DNA from 2 places in the Desulfosporosinus youngiae DSM 17734 genome. Region 1 is predicted to be linked to the other one. Evidence: riboswitches for the same ligand, from Rfam matches in the RefSeq annotation. Region 1 holds a riboswitch; the other holds the start of a gene.
The links. A riboswitch is a leader RNA that binds a small molecule or an ion and turns the genes downstream of it on or off. The one in region 1 is predicted to bind cobalamin.
Positions count from the first base shown of each region.

Region 1 (8,097 bases):
TCCGATGGAGCCTGATCGCCGTAATTTAGCCTCGGCGACAACCTCTACTTCAAGATCAGGAAAGATTTCATCCCAGCTTTTTTTCAACTCTTGCCACTCCTTAGGATAGTTTCGATGCAGCACATCTCCAAACCCAAAAATATCAGCGTTAAGTTTCTGAGCCTTACTTAAAGCAGATTTGATTTCGGCTTCGATAACCTCAGATTTCAGCCTTTCTAACTCTGAGACGGGGTTAGGAGCTGTCAAATTCTTCATGCCGCATTGACTCGCAATATTTCCTTCTTCCTTAACTTCAATTTTAAAGCAGGGTTTATCATCAATGATTTCTGCGGAGATTTTGCTTTGGGCGCGAATGATTTCTAAACTCACAAAATTTTTCATTTCTGGACAATAGACATCAATAATTCCGCTCTTTATCTCATCAATAGCCCATAACAAGCCGCGGGTTTCTTCTTTGTTCATTTGCCCGATCAATTTATCTTGTTTAAAAACGGCCGTACCTTTCACTGATATTTCCTTTTCTTCACCTTTTCCGAGAATTTCAATGATAGGTGCAATCGGAGCGGTTGTCTCACTCATTAAGCGATTACCAAGCTGATTTAGCCTGACAACGCTGGTCATAGAGTTAGCGGCTTGGGCGTCCATTAGTTCGGCAATTTCCATAGCAGGAACTTTCTCAAGCCTTGGTCTGACATCAAATACATCCCTTGCCTTATCATCAGCGACTAAGATCAAGACCTCAAAGCGGGTTTCCTGATCCCGAAAAAAGAAATCAAGGTAACTGCGAATCCCTTGTTCGGCTAACGAACGGCCAAAGATAATAACTTGATTATGAGGAAAATATAACTTGCGGCTAACTTTATGGGTAAAATCTCTGATGGTTGCAAACATGGTCTCTCCTCTGTTTCTGACATTCGAATAGGCACCGGTACTGCCGCTTTCCCCAGTGCTGCTATCTTCGGGAGCACTCGTTTTCAGCTCGGAGGTTTTTATGATTTGCGCAGTCACTTCTATTTGTTTTTTATCCGTGTTTTCGGACTTATCTATGCCAACACCCAAGACGATCGCCAAGCTTGGCAGTTCGCGGCGATTCCAACATCCTGTGGTGCCTAAGGTAAGAATGATAAAGGTTAGAAGTGTGACGGCTATCTTGTTGAAATACTTCATTAAATAATCCCTATCTTTACTTTATTTTGGCGGGGTATCTTCTTTGGAGGGAGGTCCGGGTTTTAACCGAAACTCCTCACGTTGAGGATCACGCCACCCGATGGTTCTTGGTCGTGTTATCATGGCCCAGAGCGGCGCCCTGATAAAGGTATCTTTTAAGTCAGACACAGTAAGCGGAGCCAAAGGGGATAGATAGGGTGTTCCAAAGGATCTTAAAGATGCCAGATGTATGAAAACACCGATTAGACCGATCATGATGCCAAAACCGCCGGAAAAGCCGGCCAGGAGCGTAAAGATAATTCGCAAGATACCTCCTGAATCTGTTTGCGCAGGAGTTACGAAACTAGCTATGGCTGTCAGGGCCACGACAATAACCATTGGTGCTCCGATCAGCCCTGCCGATACGGCGGATTGTCCAACGACCAAGGCTCCTACGATGCTTACGGCTTGACCGACAGGTCTGGGTAATCTTACGCCGGCCTCCCGCAGGATCTCAAATATAATCCCCATTCCCAGTGCTTCCAGCAGCACGGGAAAAGGTACTCCTTCCTGAGCTGCAGACATGCTGAACAACAAGGCGGTCGGTATCAGTTCCTGATGATACGTCGTTAAGGCTACATAGGTAGCAGGGGCAAGGATACTTATAGCATAGGCAATATAGCGGAACACTCGAATTATGCTTACGAAGTAAGGGCGGGAATAATAATCTTCCGAACTCTGGAAGCTTTCGATAAATAGCATGGGGACTGTGAGCACAAAGGGAGTACCGTCAACCAGAATAGCTGCCCGTCCTTCAAGGATTTTGGCAGCAGCCTTATCAGGTTTTTCCGTATTGGCTACTGTTGAAAATATGGAAAGAGGTGCATCCTCAATATATTGTTCTATCATACCTGACTCGAGGATTGAGTCGGTTTTGATGTCTTTTAGCCTGCGCTTGATTTCTTCAATGAGTAAAGGGTTAGCGATACCTTTGATATAGGCAATACAAATATTTGTCATGGTACGCTCACCGATTTTCATGGACTCTAAGACTAAATCCGGACTTTTGATTTTTCGTCTTATTAAGGTTGTGTTAGTCAGTAAACTTTCGACGAAGCCCTCGCGAGGTCCTCGGACGACGGATTCAGTTCTAGGTTCAGTGACGCTTCGGGCCTTCCAGTCGGCAGTCATAATTATTAAAGCTTCTTCACAGCCATCGACCAACAAAATCGTTTCCCCGGAAAGATATCGATTAATAATTTCCTGGATAGAAGTGGATTTGCCAACTTCTCCTACCGAGAGCATGGTTGCTGTAACTAGTTCTATAAACCTTTGAGTTGAATCAGCCTTATTGGTATTAGGAGGCGGCTTTAACAATAAAGGCTTAAGGATACTTTCATTAATTGTCGTCAGATCCGTCATCCCGTTAAGATAAATCAGTGCAGCATCATGTTCCTGTCCGTGCTCTCCTAAAGTGAAGTTTCGAATGACAAGATCATAGTTATCGCCTAAAAGTCCTTTGAAAATTTCCAGGTTTGTATTGAGACTTGGCGAGAGAGTTTTTGGATGGTTTTGGGAATCGTCAGAAGCGGCTTGGTTTTGTCGGCCGGCGGCATAGCTTTGATTTAGTAACTTCAGATATTTTAACTTGCTGAATATGTAACGAAGCATAACCCCCCTCCCTTTCATGGCACCTTCTTGTTAATATGACCAATGAAGCCGGAAGTTATTTATGATTTATGTCCGGGGATAATTGTCCTAAGTGAAATGTCAGTGAAAGTTCGAAAAAGCGTAGGGTTATGAACATGGTTCATAGCCATACGCTTTTTTATACTATCAGAGTTCTATGCCGTTGTGCGGCACTACTGAAAATAGGTCGCTCGGGTCGGGCAGCTTCTCCCACATCCGTTAACTCAGCACTCCGAGGCTCGCCCACTCGCCGGTGCGGGACTTCGCCAAACCTCCGGGTAGTACCTGATGTGAACCCGTGGCTCCGTTTCCCCGCACCGGCTTGTGGGCTTTTATCGCCTCTCCATGCGATGAGTTCACTCCTGTGGGAGAAGCTGCCTGACTTTGAGGTCTACAGATTCTTTGAATGTTTTTGGGGTGTTTTTTAAAATGATTATTTGGACGAAGGTAGGGCTGTGATAACTAAATAGCGGGATTAGCTGTGATGTCAGGACAGAAAAGGAAAAACCGCTAACAGGCAGATAACTTCGGCAAGTTCGATAAAGGCTCCGTATAGATCTCCTGTTAAGCCTCCTAAAAGCTTGGATATTTTGGAGGCCATGAAGGTTATTAGCAGAGCAGTTACTCCCAGGGCAAGCGGTCCGCCTAAGCCGAGAAGGAAATAGGAAATTCCGCCTATTAATCCTCCGCTGAGAAGAAACGGAATCCAGCCGGATGACTCATGAAATCCTTTGCCCAGCCCTTGAGAGCGGGCGTAGGGGAACCGGATAACCCCGATTTGAAAGACCCAGCGTGAGAGCATAGGCATCACGATGAGGACGGCAAAGGCGGAGGGAGTCAGGCTGGCCAGAAAGGCGAATTTCAGAAGCAGTAAGCCGACGAGAGCCATGGAGGCATGGGCGCCAACCCGGCTGTCCTTCATGATTTCCAAGATTCTTTCCGGGCTGCGGGCGGATAGTAAACCATCCATACTATCCATAAACCCATCGAGATGGATTCCGCCGGTGAGGATTAACTCAGCTGCCAGCAGGAGAGCGCCCAGAACTAAGGGGGGATAATAAGGTACTAAGGCTTGGGCCAGCAGCCAGAGAAGCAGACCTATGACCAGACCTACGAGAGGGTAAAACCGGTAACTTCGGGTAAATTCCTCCGCAGTAACATCTTTGGGGATTGGCAGAGGAATCCGTGTGAAAAAGGTAAGGGCAATCAGAAATCCACGCATCATAGATCGCCCTTGAGCAGAGAAGCAAGCAGCTTCTCGCCGGAGGGTTTAAGTTCTATGGGGTATCCGGCTGCGACCAGATAAACTTGCTCAGCCTTGCGGGCCAGGATCTGATTGCTTCGTCCGGCCAAATCCCGGTAAACCCGGGCCATAGGGTTTTCCGGGACGATTCCTTGTCCTACTTCGTTGGTGACAAAGATTACTTTAGGTTTGATCTCTTGGGCAAGTTGAGCAACCTCTTGAACGTTAGCCAAAATTTGTGGTTCTATATGTTTGTATAGATGAGAGGAGGTTTGAGATTCAGAGGGTGCCTCTTGACCGGGTTGAGCAGATTGATCAGCCTGTCCGGCCAGCAGCATATTTGTAAGCCAGAGTGTGACACAATCAAGGAGGATCACGGCCTCCTCGTCTTTAAGCTGAGTTAAGGTAGCATGGATGTTCAAGGGTTCCTCGATGAGCCGCCAAGTGGAAGGTCGTTGTTCCTGGTGCTTTTTTACACGTATAGCCATTTCGGCATCCCATATTTGAGCGGTAGCAATGTAAATGACTGGACGTTTGGCCTGAGCGGCAAGAAGTTCGGCAAAAGTGCTTTTGCCGCTGCGGGCACCGCCGGTAATGAGTGTGAATTGAGACATTACGTTCATCGACTCCCTAAGTGTAGTGTGAATTATACGGTTTTTTCGGTGACTCCGGCATCAGCGAAGGTAGCCATTTCCTCAAGAATATGAAGCGCGGATTCAACGATGTAAAAGGTGATGGCAGCGCCTGTTCCTTCCCCAAGTCTCATATCAAGATTAAGGATTGGATCAAGACCCAAGCCTGCTAAAGCTTTGCGATGACCTATTTCGACGGAACCATGGGAAGGAATCATATAGGCCATGCTTTTAGGAGCAAGCTTTGCCGCGATCAGTGCGCCGGCTGTTGAGATAAACCCATCAATAATAATCGGAACATGGCTGGCGGCAGCCTGGAGGATTGAACCGGCGATGGCTGCGATTTCTAAGCCCCCTACTTTGGAGAGGACGTCGAGGGCGTCCGTTTTATCGGGTTGATTGACTTCAATTGCTTTTTCTATGGCGCGGCGTTTTCTGATGACTCCGGCGTCATCAATGCCGGTTCCGCGGCCAACCACATCTTCAACGGCGGAATTCGTCAAAATTGAGACAATAGCTGAGCTCGGAGTGGTATTGCCAATCCCCAGTTCTCCTGTGGCAAAGAGATTATAGCCTTCGCGGATTTTTTCTTCAGCGACCTCCGCCCCTGCCAGAAGAGCCTGCAAAGCTTGCCGGCGGGTCATTGCCGGACCTTTAGTCATGTTTTGAGTTCCATTGGCAACCCGTTTATTGATAAGGCTGCCTTCTACGGGAAAGGCAATGCCCACATCGGTTAAAATAACCTCGGCATTGGCCTGGCGGGCGAGAACATTGATGGCAGCGCCGCCATTCATGATATTATAGGCCATCTGAGGGGTTACTTCCTGGGGAAAAGCACTTATTCCTTCTTCGACTACCCCATGATCTCCGGCCATTGTCAGGACAGCTTTCTTGAGAATTTTAGGACCGGAAGTTCGTTGAATGCCGCCAAGCTGCTTGGCCAGCTGTTCTAATTGGCCCAGGCTTCCCTGAGGTTTTGTGAGAGAATCTAAGCGCACCTGGATCTGAGCCATTGCTTCCCCGTCGAGATCTAAAATGGCCGCTGTGAGTTTTTGCAGTCGAGTATAGAGTTGCTCTTCCGTTAAGTTTTCCATGCTGGTTCCTCCTCTTATATAATATCGTAATTTAAAGAATAGAAAAGTCCCGACCACAAAAATAACTGTGGTCGGGACTTTACCGTCATCACCGCCGCTCTCCATACTATGGAAAGACGTTAACATTTTAGGCAGGTCTCCTGGCTAACGAATCATTGCTTAACTCGTCACCTTCCCGGTATAGAAAACCAGTGATGACGAAACTCCTCGTATACAGTGGCGGGTCCGCGTCGGTCTTAGCCGAACTTCCCTATTCTCCCTCAAAAGGGCACCTAAAATGGAAATATTTTTTTACTAAGCATAGCACACCTTTTTTTGAATCTCAAGGAATATTTGAGGGAATTTTAAGAGAATAGTTTGCAACAACATTTTTACAAGCGTGTTTCCTTCGTATATAATGGTAGGTATTAGCAGTATGTATCCAATTTTCTTCGAAGTTCGATTTAGTTTTAAGCTGACGAGTTTAACAGCCAATATTGACGAGTGAATAGGGGGAACAAGTGTGTTAGAAAGCGATATCCTCGTAGCCGGGGCAGATCCGGGATTCGGAGCGATAAAACTGGACACAGGGGATACAAAGATCTTATTTCCCGCAGTGATTTGTAAGGGGAATGAACGAATTTTCTCTACCTTAGGAAATGTCTTGCTTGATAAAGGATCCGACATAGAAACACAGATAGCATCCTTAGACGTTATTGTCAAAGATAATGCCACAGGTGTGGAGAAGCATTATTTTATGGGCAGTTTGGCTGAAAGCTTAAATCCCAATGAAGCTCATTATTGCTGGGATGAAGACAAATCCTCTGATGAAGAGGCTACCGCTTTACTGGTGGTTGCCCTGGCTCTCGCTCAGCAAAACCTAAAGGCAAATGTCTATCTTGGCACAGGTGTTCCGGTTAAATATTATGCCAGTTTAAAGGACAAGTATGAATCAGAGTTAAAGGGATCGTTTTCAGTTGTGTTTCGTTCAGGTCCCATGGCAGGAATGACCCGCCAGCTTAACATACTTCGTTCACGTGTGCTCCCGCAAAGTTATGGTGTCTTTATTAAAGAAACCCTCAATGAATATGGAATACCCACAAATCCCAAATTATTTGGCGGGTATGTCGTGGTTATCGATCCGGGCTTCCGGACGACAGATATTGCCACGTTCTATGATGGTGTTATGCTCGACCCGCCGAATTCGTTTAGTATTGAAAAAGGGTTAAAGTGGGCGTATATAGGGGTTGCTGAAAAGCTCAAAGAATTAACCGGTAACCACGCCAATCCCATTGAAACGGATGACAAAGAACTGGATAAGATTTTCAGAGTCAATGGAGGATTATATCCTTGGAATAATGGCACGATTAATCTTAATCCGATTATGCAAAGCATGCTTAAGCAGTTGGGGACGGACATCACCCGGGAAGTGAAGAAGGCTCTGAAACCGATGCTGGGCAAATTGCACACAGTTCTTGTCGCCGGAAAAGTAGGGGAAATGGTTTATGAGCATATTCAGATGGAAAACAAGACACTGATTAATGATCCGCAGTTTGGTAATGCCACGGGATTCCGGATTATGGCTGCAACCCTGGTCAATAACATTACTAAGAAAGCTAATCCTTCAGCATGATCACCGCTCAGCCCTTGTTTATTCCCCTCTATATAGATGAAGCTGAAGCAGATCTTTGGCTGGCCTTACAACGGATTGAACCGGAGAAGAGAAGTTCTTTTATTATAGAAACCTTGAGACAGGCGCTATTAGGAACTGATAGGGGGGACCTGCCGGAGATTCAAAATGACGGCAATCATGCTAATGGCGAAGCTCAATGTGGAGCTCAAGCTGAAGCTGATGAAGCTCCGGAAGATCCTGTTAAACAAATAGAGATGTTTTCTTTAGAGGATTTGTTTTCTCAGCCGGATATCCCATATGCCAATGAGAAATCTATGCTTGTGCCTGAATACGAAGCGGAACTGCCAATCCGGAACCGGCCCCCTGGTTTTGACTATTTAATGAAGCATATTATCGGAACAGAAGATGATCAAGCGGTTTTAAGGGTTTTAAACCGGAGGGCGGGAAGCGCGGGGCAAAACGAAGATCAGAAACCGGGAAGGTCAGGATACTGAAGGCCGGTCTGGAAGTCAGTGCTCAGAAGAAAAGGTCAGACTATAGAAATAGAACTAAGAGCTGAACGTTAGATACAATATGGTATATAAGGTAAAAAGAGAGAGAAATACCTTTGATATATGTATTAATAGATGTATAATTATTGTCTGGCTTAAGTACAAATAACAATAATAGATAGACATAGAC
Region 1 covers NZ_CM001441.1:1,385,791-1,393,887, forward strand. The annotation lists gene DESYODRAFT_RS06640 (Ger(x)C family spore germination protein) at 1-1,167, opposite strand, end outside; gene DESYODRAFT_RS06645 (spore germination protein) at 1,189-2,817, opposite strand; gene DESYODRAFT_RS27975 (hypothetical protein) at 3,055-3,195, opposite strand; gene cobS (adenosylcobinamide-GDP ribazoletransferase) at 3,323-4,057, opposite strand; gene cobU (bifunctional adenosylcobinamide kinase/adenosylcobinamide-phosphate guanylyltransferase) at 4,057-4,692, opposite strand; gene cobT (nicotinate-nucleotide--dimethylbenzimidazole phosphoribosyltransferase) at 4,725-5,804, opposite strand; cobalamin riboswitch at 5,918-6,095, opposite strand; gene DESYODRAFT_RS06665 (ParM/StbA family protein) at 6,307-7,416, shown strand; gene DESYODRAFT_RS06670 (hypothetical protein) at 7,413-7,910, shown strand.

Region 2 (8,097 bases), 2.6 Mb from region 1:
CCCTCCCTGCTCAGAACCGGAAGAGGCAGCGGACACAGGCAGACATACGGAACCTATTAATAAAAGAAGGACCAGGAACAGATTCAGCCCTTTGTGGGCAAATTTCATGATATCTCCCCCTATAAACGTTATTATTTTCTATTAAATACTTTTTTGGGTTTTATTTGGGGACGCCTAAATCAGGAAGGGTTGTCCCTTCCTGATCCGAGCGGCAGTGTGATATTTAAATTTTCAGAGGGCGGTCAAGAACTTCTTCTTTTACCAGTTTTTATATTCCCATACTACAGAATCGCCAGACTGCAACTCATAAACAGATGCGGCAAAATCAGGTTCGATAATGTTGTTGTTCACATCTACTATGGTATACATCCAGCCTTCTGTACCGGAGGCAAAGTCAGCGCCGATCCCGGCCACATAGCTGCCGCCACTGAAAACCGTAAGGTTATTTTCAGCCCAGTCCGGGTCGGAATAGTATTCATTTCCGGCCATGGCTAAGCCATGCAGAGCAGAGGAATCTTTTTTCAGGGTTTTGCCATTGTCGAGCATCCAGTCCAGATCGGTGAGATTGACAGTCTCATTAATGACATAAAAGTCATTAACCGTGCCGGGTGCATCCACATAGACGGAGATATCCGATACACTGACAGTAGGAGAGCCGTCAGTCTCTACGACGACATAAGCACTGACTTCCATGTTGTCATAGTGGGCAGTCACGTAAGCTCTTCCTTCTGTTAAAAGTCTGATTTTGACGGTATCCGTCTCATCAATAGTGGCAACAGGGGTTGAACCATCTAAAAACTTAACCACGGAGGAGTCTGAGGTGGTCCACTCAATGTTTTCCGGGTCGGTGATTTCTTCTGTCATCCAGGTTGTCCCATCCAGACCCAAGACCTGGATATCCGCTACCTCATCATTAACCTCTCCTAAAATAGTGAAGTGTTCGGAATCGGCTAAGGTAAGCATATCCGTGGCTGCTTTAGCCGGTGCCGGTGCGACAAAGAAGGTTAGTCCCAAGGCCAAACTCATTACTAAACCGAGAAACTTTTGTTTGGTTTTAAACATACTTTTTCCCCCTTTAATCTGATCTTTTAATCTGCCCTCTGAAAATTCCGCCCAAAAGATTTAATATAAAGATTTATATTCCCAGACTACAGAGTCGCCGGGTTGCAGCTCATAGCTGGCTGCAGGATAATCAGGCTCGATAATATTGTTGTTCACATCTACTATGGTATACACCCAGCCTTCCAGGCCGGAAGCAAAGTCAGTGCCGATCCCGGCCACATAGCCGCCGCCGTTGAAAACCGTAAGGTTATTTTCCGCCCAGTCCGGGTCGGAATAGTATTCATTTCCGGCCATGGCTAAGGCATGGAGAGCAGAGCAATTTAATTGCAGAGTTTGGCTTTGATCGAGCAGCCAGTCCAGATCGCTGAGATTGACAGTTTCATTAATGACATAAAAGTCATTAACTGTGCCAGGTGCATCCACATAGACGGAGATATCCGATACACTGGCAGTAGGAAGGCCTTTTGTCTCCACTACCACATAGGCACTGACTTCCATGCTGTCATAGTGGGCAGTCACGTAAGCTCTTCCTTCTGCTAAAAGTCTGATTTTAACGGTATCCGTCTCATCAATAGTGGCAACAGGGGTTGAACCATCTAAAAACTTAACCACAGAGGCGTCTGAGGTGGTCCACTCAATATTTTCCGGGTCGCTGATTTCTTCCGTCATCCAGGTTGTCCCATCCAGACCCAAGACTTGGATATCCGCTACCTCATCATTAACCTCTCCTAAAATAGTGAAATGTTCGGAGTCGGCTAAGGTAAGCATATCCGTGGCTGCCTTAGCAGGTGCCGGTGCGACAAAGAAGGTTAGTCCCAGAATCAACATCATGAACAAACTGAGAATCTTTTGTTTGGTTTTCATACTCTTTTCCTCCTTTTCATCTAAATCTACTTTAAATAAGCCCTCTGAAAATTCCGCCCAAGATATAAAAAAGAGCCGATGTATTCGGCTCAGAGATAATGTGACCCCGCTGTAAAAGATAACGATAAAAACAGGCAGCCTAAAGTATGCTCCTAGTTCTTCTCATCCACAGCAAAGTTGTTCACGTACTTCCCCCCGAAAGCCTTATGATCCTGAATAGGGCAAGTCTCCTGACTCGAAGTCATCCTCCTCCCTTGCCTTCCCGGTTTTACCCAGTGGTTTCCATTAAGGGATTCGTCATTCATACAGTAGCGGGGCTGTTCCGGCTTCTCACCGGATTCCTTATTAATGCTTTTTCAGCAACCCTAATCAGCTATTAAGTTTTGTGAGTATTTATTTAAAATGTTCTTTGCTAATTCTAATTAATACTTGCTCTCTTTTTAATTATCTCACCTCGACTTCTTCCTTTGATGTCTATATAGTGAAAACAAAAAGAGCCGGTTCCTCCGGCTCTTTGCAAACATGATATAACAAAGTAGGATGTCTCCATCCAAAACTTCAATTTACCACACTTACCTTCCCCCGAAAGAGTTGTGACTTTTGAACATGGCAGGTATCCTGACTTGAAATCATCCTCCTCCCTTGCCTTCCCGGTTTCACCCAGTGGTTTCCATTAAGGGATTCGTCATTCATACAGTAGCGGGGCTGTCCTGGCTTCTCACCAGAGTTCCCATATTAATGCATTTAAGCAACCATATTCAACCTATTGAGTTATTTCTTTCCGACCCTATATTATCACTTACATTATACCAATTAATTACCAGAGTCAACAGCATATTTTGACTAAAAAAGTAAAATTTCGCCGGGACCTGCCGCTGAGTTTACACTGCTTCTTTAAATCAAGAATCCGCTCCTTTTAATAGCTGATACATCATCCGGTTCACCTTCCCGCTCACAATCCTAACGTTCGAGCGATGATCAGCTTCATAATCTCTGAGGTACCCGCATAAATCGTGTGCACCCGCACATCCCGGTAATGCCGGGCAATCGGATACTCTTCCATATAGCCATACCCTCCGTAAAGCTGGAGGCAGTTATAAGCCACGCGATTAGCCATTTCGCCAATCCAGTACTTAGCCATGGAAACCTTGGCCACAATCTCTTCTCCTGCCATATGATCTGAGATGAGGTTATCCAGGAACACTCGCCCCAACTCGACCTCCGTCGCCATTTCAGCAAGCTTAAAGGCATTATGCTGGAATTTACCGATGGGTTTCCCAAAAGCCTCTCTTGTCTTAACATAAGCTAGAGTATCACTAAGCATCCGCTCCGCCAACCCCTGGGAACAAAGTGCCGAGATCAGTCGCTCCTGCTGCAGCTTCTCCATGAGATACGAGAACCCCTTACCCTCTTCACCCAAACGATTGCTCATTGGCACTCTGCAGTTGTCAAAAAAGAGCTCTGCCGTATCCTGGCTGTGCATCCCCAACTTATTCAGCTTTTTGCCTTTTGTAAAGCCGGGCGTCCCATCTTCCACTACAATAAGACTGATTCCCTTGTTGCCCGGAATCCCGGCATTCTCAGTCTTGACCGCGACAATGATCAAATCGGCAGAAATCCCATTACTGATAAACGTCTTTGACCCATTAATAACATAGTCATTTCCGTCCCGGACAGCCATCGCTCTCATTCCCTGAAGATCAGATCCGGCCTGGGGTTCGGTCATGGCGATAGCCAATATTTTCTCCCCCCGGGCACAGGCAGGAAGCCAGTCAGACTTTTGTTTTTCCGTGCCATAGGCCTGAATATAAGGAGCAATAATATCGCTATGCAATCCGAACCCAATGCCCACCCCTGCTTTGGCCAGTTCCTCATTAAGGATGGCGGAAAAACCAAAATCTGCTCCTGTCCCGCCGTATTTTTCTTCCAGCCAAGGACATAAATAGCCCATTTCTCCCATACGCAGCCAAACCCAACGGGGAATCTCCCGCTTTTCCTCCCATTCCTCGATGTGAGGAGAAAGTTCGCTTTCCACAAACTTTACGAAGGACCGGCGAAACATTTTATGCTCTTCCGAATAGATGTCCATATGCCCCTCACCTCTCTTCACTCTTACAGCGCTTACGAGGCAATCTGTTCTATCTCGGCTGCATGCGAATAGCTCCGTCCAAACGAATCGTTGTACCATTGAGCATAGGATTCTCAAGGATACTTCTCACTAATAGTGCATATTCTTCCGGGTAGCCTAGCCGGGATGGGAAGGGGATCATCGCACCCAGTGACTTGCGGGCCTCCTCAGGCAGAGTATTGAACATCGGTGTTTCAAAAAGACCTGGGGCGATGGTCATTACCCGGATCCCATGGACAGCCATTTCCCGGGCTATGGGTAAGGTCATCCCCACAATCCCTCCTTTTGAAGCACTGTAAGCAGCCTGCCCGATCTGACCTTCATAGGCCGCTACAGAAGCAGTATTGATGATAACCCCCCGTTCCCCCCCTACGTTAGGCTCATTACCCGCCATTTGGGCCGCGGCCAGCCTAATAACGTTAAAACTTCCGATAAGATTTACCTCTATTATTTTAGAAAAACTCTCCAGCCCATGAAGTCCCTTCTTGCCAATCACCTTCTCCGCGGCAGCAATCCCCGCGCAATTCACAACGGCATTCAACTGGCCAAACTCTTCAACTGTGCGTTCTAAGGCCTCCTGTACGCTCTCTGCGCTGCAAACATCCATTTTCTGAAATAAGGCCTTCCCGCCTAATTCAGAAGCCAACCTCTCTCCCCGCTCCACCGCAAGATCCAGAATCATGACCTTGCCGCCATCATTAACAATCCGCCGGACCGTCGCTTCCCCCAGACCAGAAGCCCCTCCTGTAACGAACCCAACCACTTGTTTCAAATCCATTCCAAACTCCCCTTCCTAAACCTTATTTCTTCTCTCAGTCCAACCGCTCGATAATGGTGGCATTGGACATGCCATGTCCTTCGCACATGGTTTGCAGCCCATAACGCCCGCCGGTGCGTTCTAATTCGTGCATGAGCGTGGTCATTAAGCGAGCTCCGCTGGCACCCAGGGGATGTCCGAGAGCAATAGCTCCGCCGCAAGGGTTAAGTTTCTTAGGATCTGCTCCCGTCTCTATCAGCCAGGCCAAGGGCACTGCGGCGAAAGCTTCATTTACCTCAAAAATATCAATCTCCGACAGACTAAGACCTGCCTTGCTTAACACCTTAGCTGTGGCAGGAATTGGACCCGTAAGCATCAGAGTCGGATCTGAACCGATGACACTCCTGGCCAGGATACGGAAGCGAGGCTTAATCCCCAATTCCTCCGCTTTTTCTCGGGACATAATAAGGACTGCTGCTGCTCCATCCGAAATCTGACTGGCATTGCCGGCAGTAACCTGGCCATTTTCCAGGAAGGGTGATTTTAAACCGGCCAGCTTTTCTAAGTTCGTATCAGGCCTTGGGCCCTCGTCCCTTTTTACAATTGTTTGGCTGCCATCCGGCAGAACGACGTTTAAAGGCATGATCTCCCGTTCAAAACGTCCTTCCTCCTGGGATTTTACAGCCTTCATATGGCTCTCTAAGGAAAATTCGTCCATTCTTTGCCGGCTGATCCCCCATTTTTGGGCGATTCGCTCTGTGGAGAGGCCTTGATTGATAATCTCATAGCGTGATGTAAGCTCCTGAGATAATTCAGTTCCTGCAATATTAGAGCCCATGGGTACCCGGGACATATTTTCAACCCCCGCTGCCACAACCACATCCATATCCCCTGCCAGTATTGCTTGGGCTGCGAAATGAACCGCCTGCTGACTTGAGCCGCATTGCCGGTCAATGGTCAGACCAGGAACATGGATTGGGTAATCCGCAATAAGGGCAGCCTGCCGCCCAATACAGAACCCCTGCTCTCCCACTTGAGAAACACATCCCATTAACACATCCTCGACCAAGGCAGGGTCCAGGCCTGCGCGCTGAACCACCTCTCTGAGAACCAGACCTGCCAGGTCCTCAGAGCGAAGATGGCTTAATCCCCCTTTCCTACGTCCAACCGGGGTTCTCACTGCTTCTACTATGACTGCTTCCCGCATAGTTTCACATCACCCTTCTTTTCTAATTCTCATGTGTCAATAAAACTCTGAATTTTCTGTCCATTCATTTTCCAGAGCATTGCAAATCCCATGCCACTTAGATCTAAGCTTAACCTCAACAGTCTATGACCCCTTACTCAGGCTTAAAACTCTTTTTATTACACTGCCTCAATCAGGAGACTCCTTCTCAAGGAAGGGGAATGCAACCCTGTCCTCTGTTGTCCTCAATGACGGACAGTTGACAACACACTACATACTTTGTCTTGCTCATCCGACACTCATTACCAGAGAAACATTGTTTTTTTTATTGGCACTAAAATTGCAGTGTAAATGTATTTAAATATTCTGAAATAAGGAACTAACCTAAGTTTGTTACATTTTAGTTCCTTCCGGGGATGAAAAACTCCCCAATAAGAGGAGGTAAACCAATTGGATTTTGAATTATCGGAAGAACAGAGAGCCTTTCAAAGCCTGGCCTACAAATTTGCCCTCAAAGAATTCCCCCCTTTCGCCCAAGTATGTGATCGGGAGGAAAAATATCCGAGAGAAGTCTGGCAAAAGGCCTGTGAAGCAGGACTGGTCGGAATTGCCATTCCTGAGGAATACGGCGGACCCGGCGCCGGCTGGATGGAAACAGCTTTAGTCACCGAGCAGCTCTCGCGAATAGACCTAGGTCTCGGCTTAGCTGCCGTCGCTGCAACCTTTGGGGCAGAAAACATCATCAACTATGGCAGCGAAGAACAAAAGCAAACTTATCTGCCCTTGCTTCCTGCCGGTAAAGCAATCTTTGCCGGTGCTTACACCGAGCCAAATGCCGGAAGCGATGTGGCAGGAACTGCCACCCGGGCTGTCAAAGATGGTTCCGACTATATTATTAACGGCAGTAAAACTTTCATCACGAACGGAACGATTTGTGACTATATGGTCGCCCTATGCGTGACAAACCCCGAGTCGCCTAAGAAAACCCAGCGCCACAGCCTGATCATTGTTGATGCCAATACTCCGGGAATTACCAGGATGAAAATCCATGGAAAAATGGGAATCAGATCCTCAGATACTGCCGAAATCACTTTCGAAGATGTGCGGGTTCCTCAAAAGAATCTTGTCGGCAAAGAAGGCAACGGCTTCTACCAATTAATGCATTTCTTTGATCAGACGCGCATCATGGTAGCCTCACAAGGACTGGGTCTAGCTCAAGGAGCTTTAGATTTAGCCATTAAATATGTGCAGGAGCGTAAAACCTTCGGGCTTCCTCTGGCCGCCAATCAAGCGATACAGTTCCAATTGGCAGAAATGGCCACACGAATAGAATTGGCCCGCAACATAATCTATAAAGCTGCCTGGAAAGCTGACAACGGTCAGTTAGATCCTGCTCTCAACGCTATGGCCAAATTCTATGCCGGAGAAACGGCGGTCTGGGTGACTGATAAAGCCCTGCAAATGCACGGTGGCTATGGCTATATTGACGAATATGATATTCAGCGTTTCTATCGAGATGCTAAAATTCTGGAGATTTATGAAGGGGCTAAGGAGATCGAGAAAATAACCATCGCTAAGAGACTCTTTTAACTCGCTCAGCTAAAGAAACAGGGGGACAGGTGCATTGTTTCGTTTTGACGAAACAGCACACCTGTCCCCCTGTTTTCATTCTGAAATCATTTACATTATTCAACCTCCCTCTTTGAGGTTCTGTGTCTCCTTTATAACTGTTGAATTCAGGAGAGCCTTGTGGCTCTCCCTATTAAATTCATTAATATTTCCCAAATTCTTGATCACTTAAAGCGATTCTTGACTTACTGCTTGTTTTCGCTGCCTCGGCATTCCCCCGATTCTTTGAACTATTCTCCTGTTTCTTTTGAGACATATTTTCTAACATGCGTAAAACATCCGGGTTCATATGCTCAAGGCCTCTATAGGCAGAGCCCGTAGTTTTCTTAAGTTTGAACCTACTAACCTGTTCTCTTAACAGTTCAGCTTGACTTGATAATTCTTCACTCGCAGCGGCACTCTCTTCCGACGTCGCCGAATTCGTCTGTACAACATCTGAGACTTGCAAAATCCCTTGATTCACTTGATTAA
Region 2 covers NZ_CM001441.1:3,963,373-3,971,469, forward strand. The annotation lists gene DESYODRAFT_RS18390 (outer membrane protein assembly factor BamB family protein) at 1-108, opposite strand, end outside; gene DESYODRAFT_RS18395 (DUF4430 domain-containing protein) at 259-1,062, opposite strand; gene DESYODRAFT_RS18400 (DUF4430 domain-containing protein) at 1,123-1,926, opposite strand; cobalamin riboswitch at 2,130-2,309, opposite strand; cobalamin riboswitch at 2,518-2,698, opposite strand; gene DESYODRAFT_RS18405 (acyl-CoA dehydrogenase family protein) at 2,879-4,015, opposite strand; gene DESYODRAFT_RS18410 (3-hydroxyacyl-CoA dehydrogenase) at 4,065-4,832, opposite strand; gene DESYODRAFT_RS18415 (thiolase family protein) at 4,867-6,018, opposite strand; gene DESYODRAFT_RS18420 (acyl-CoA dehydrogenase family protein) at 6,448-7,587, shown strand; gene DESYODRAFT_RS26730 (methyl-accepting chemotaxis protein) at 7,769-8,097, opposite strand, start outside.
Region 2: it holds a riboswitch for cobalamin, as region 1 does, so the genes downstream of both, DESYODRAFT_RS18400 (DUF4430 domain-containing protein) here and cobT (nicotinate-nucleotide--dimethylbenzimidazole phosphoribosyltransferase) in region 1, are expected to answer to the same signal.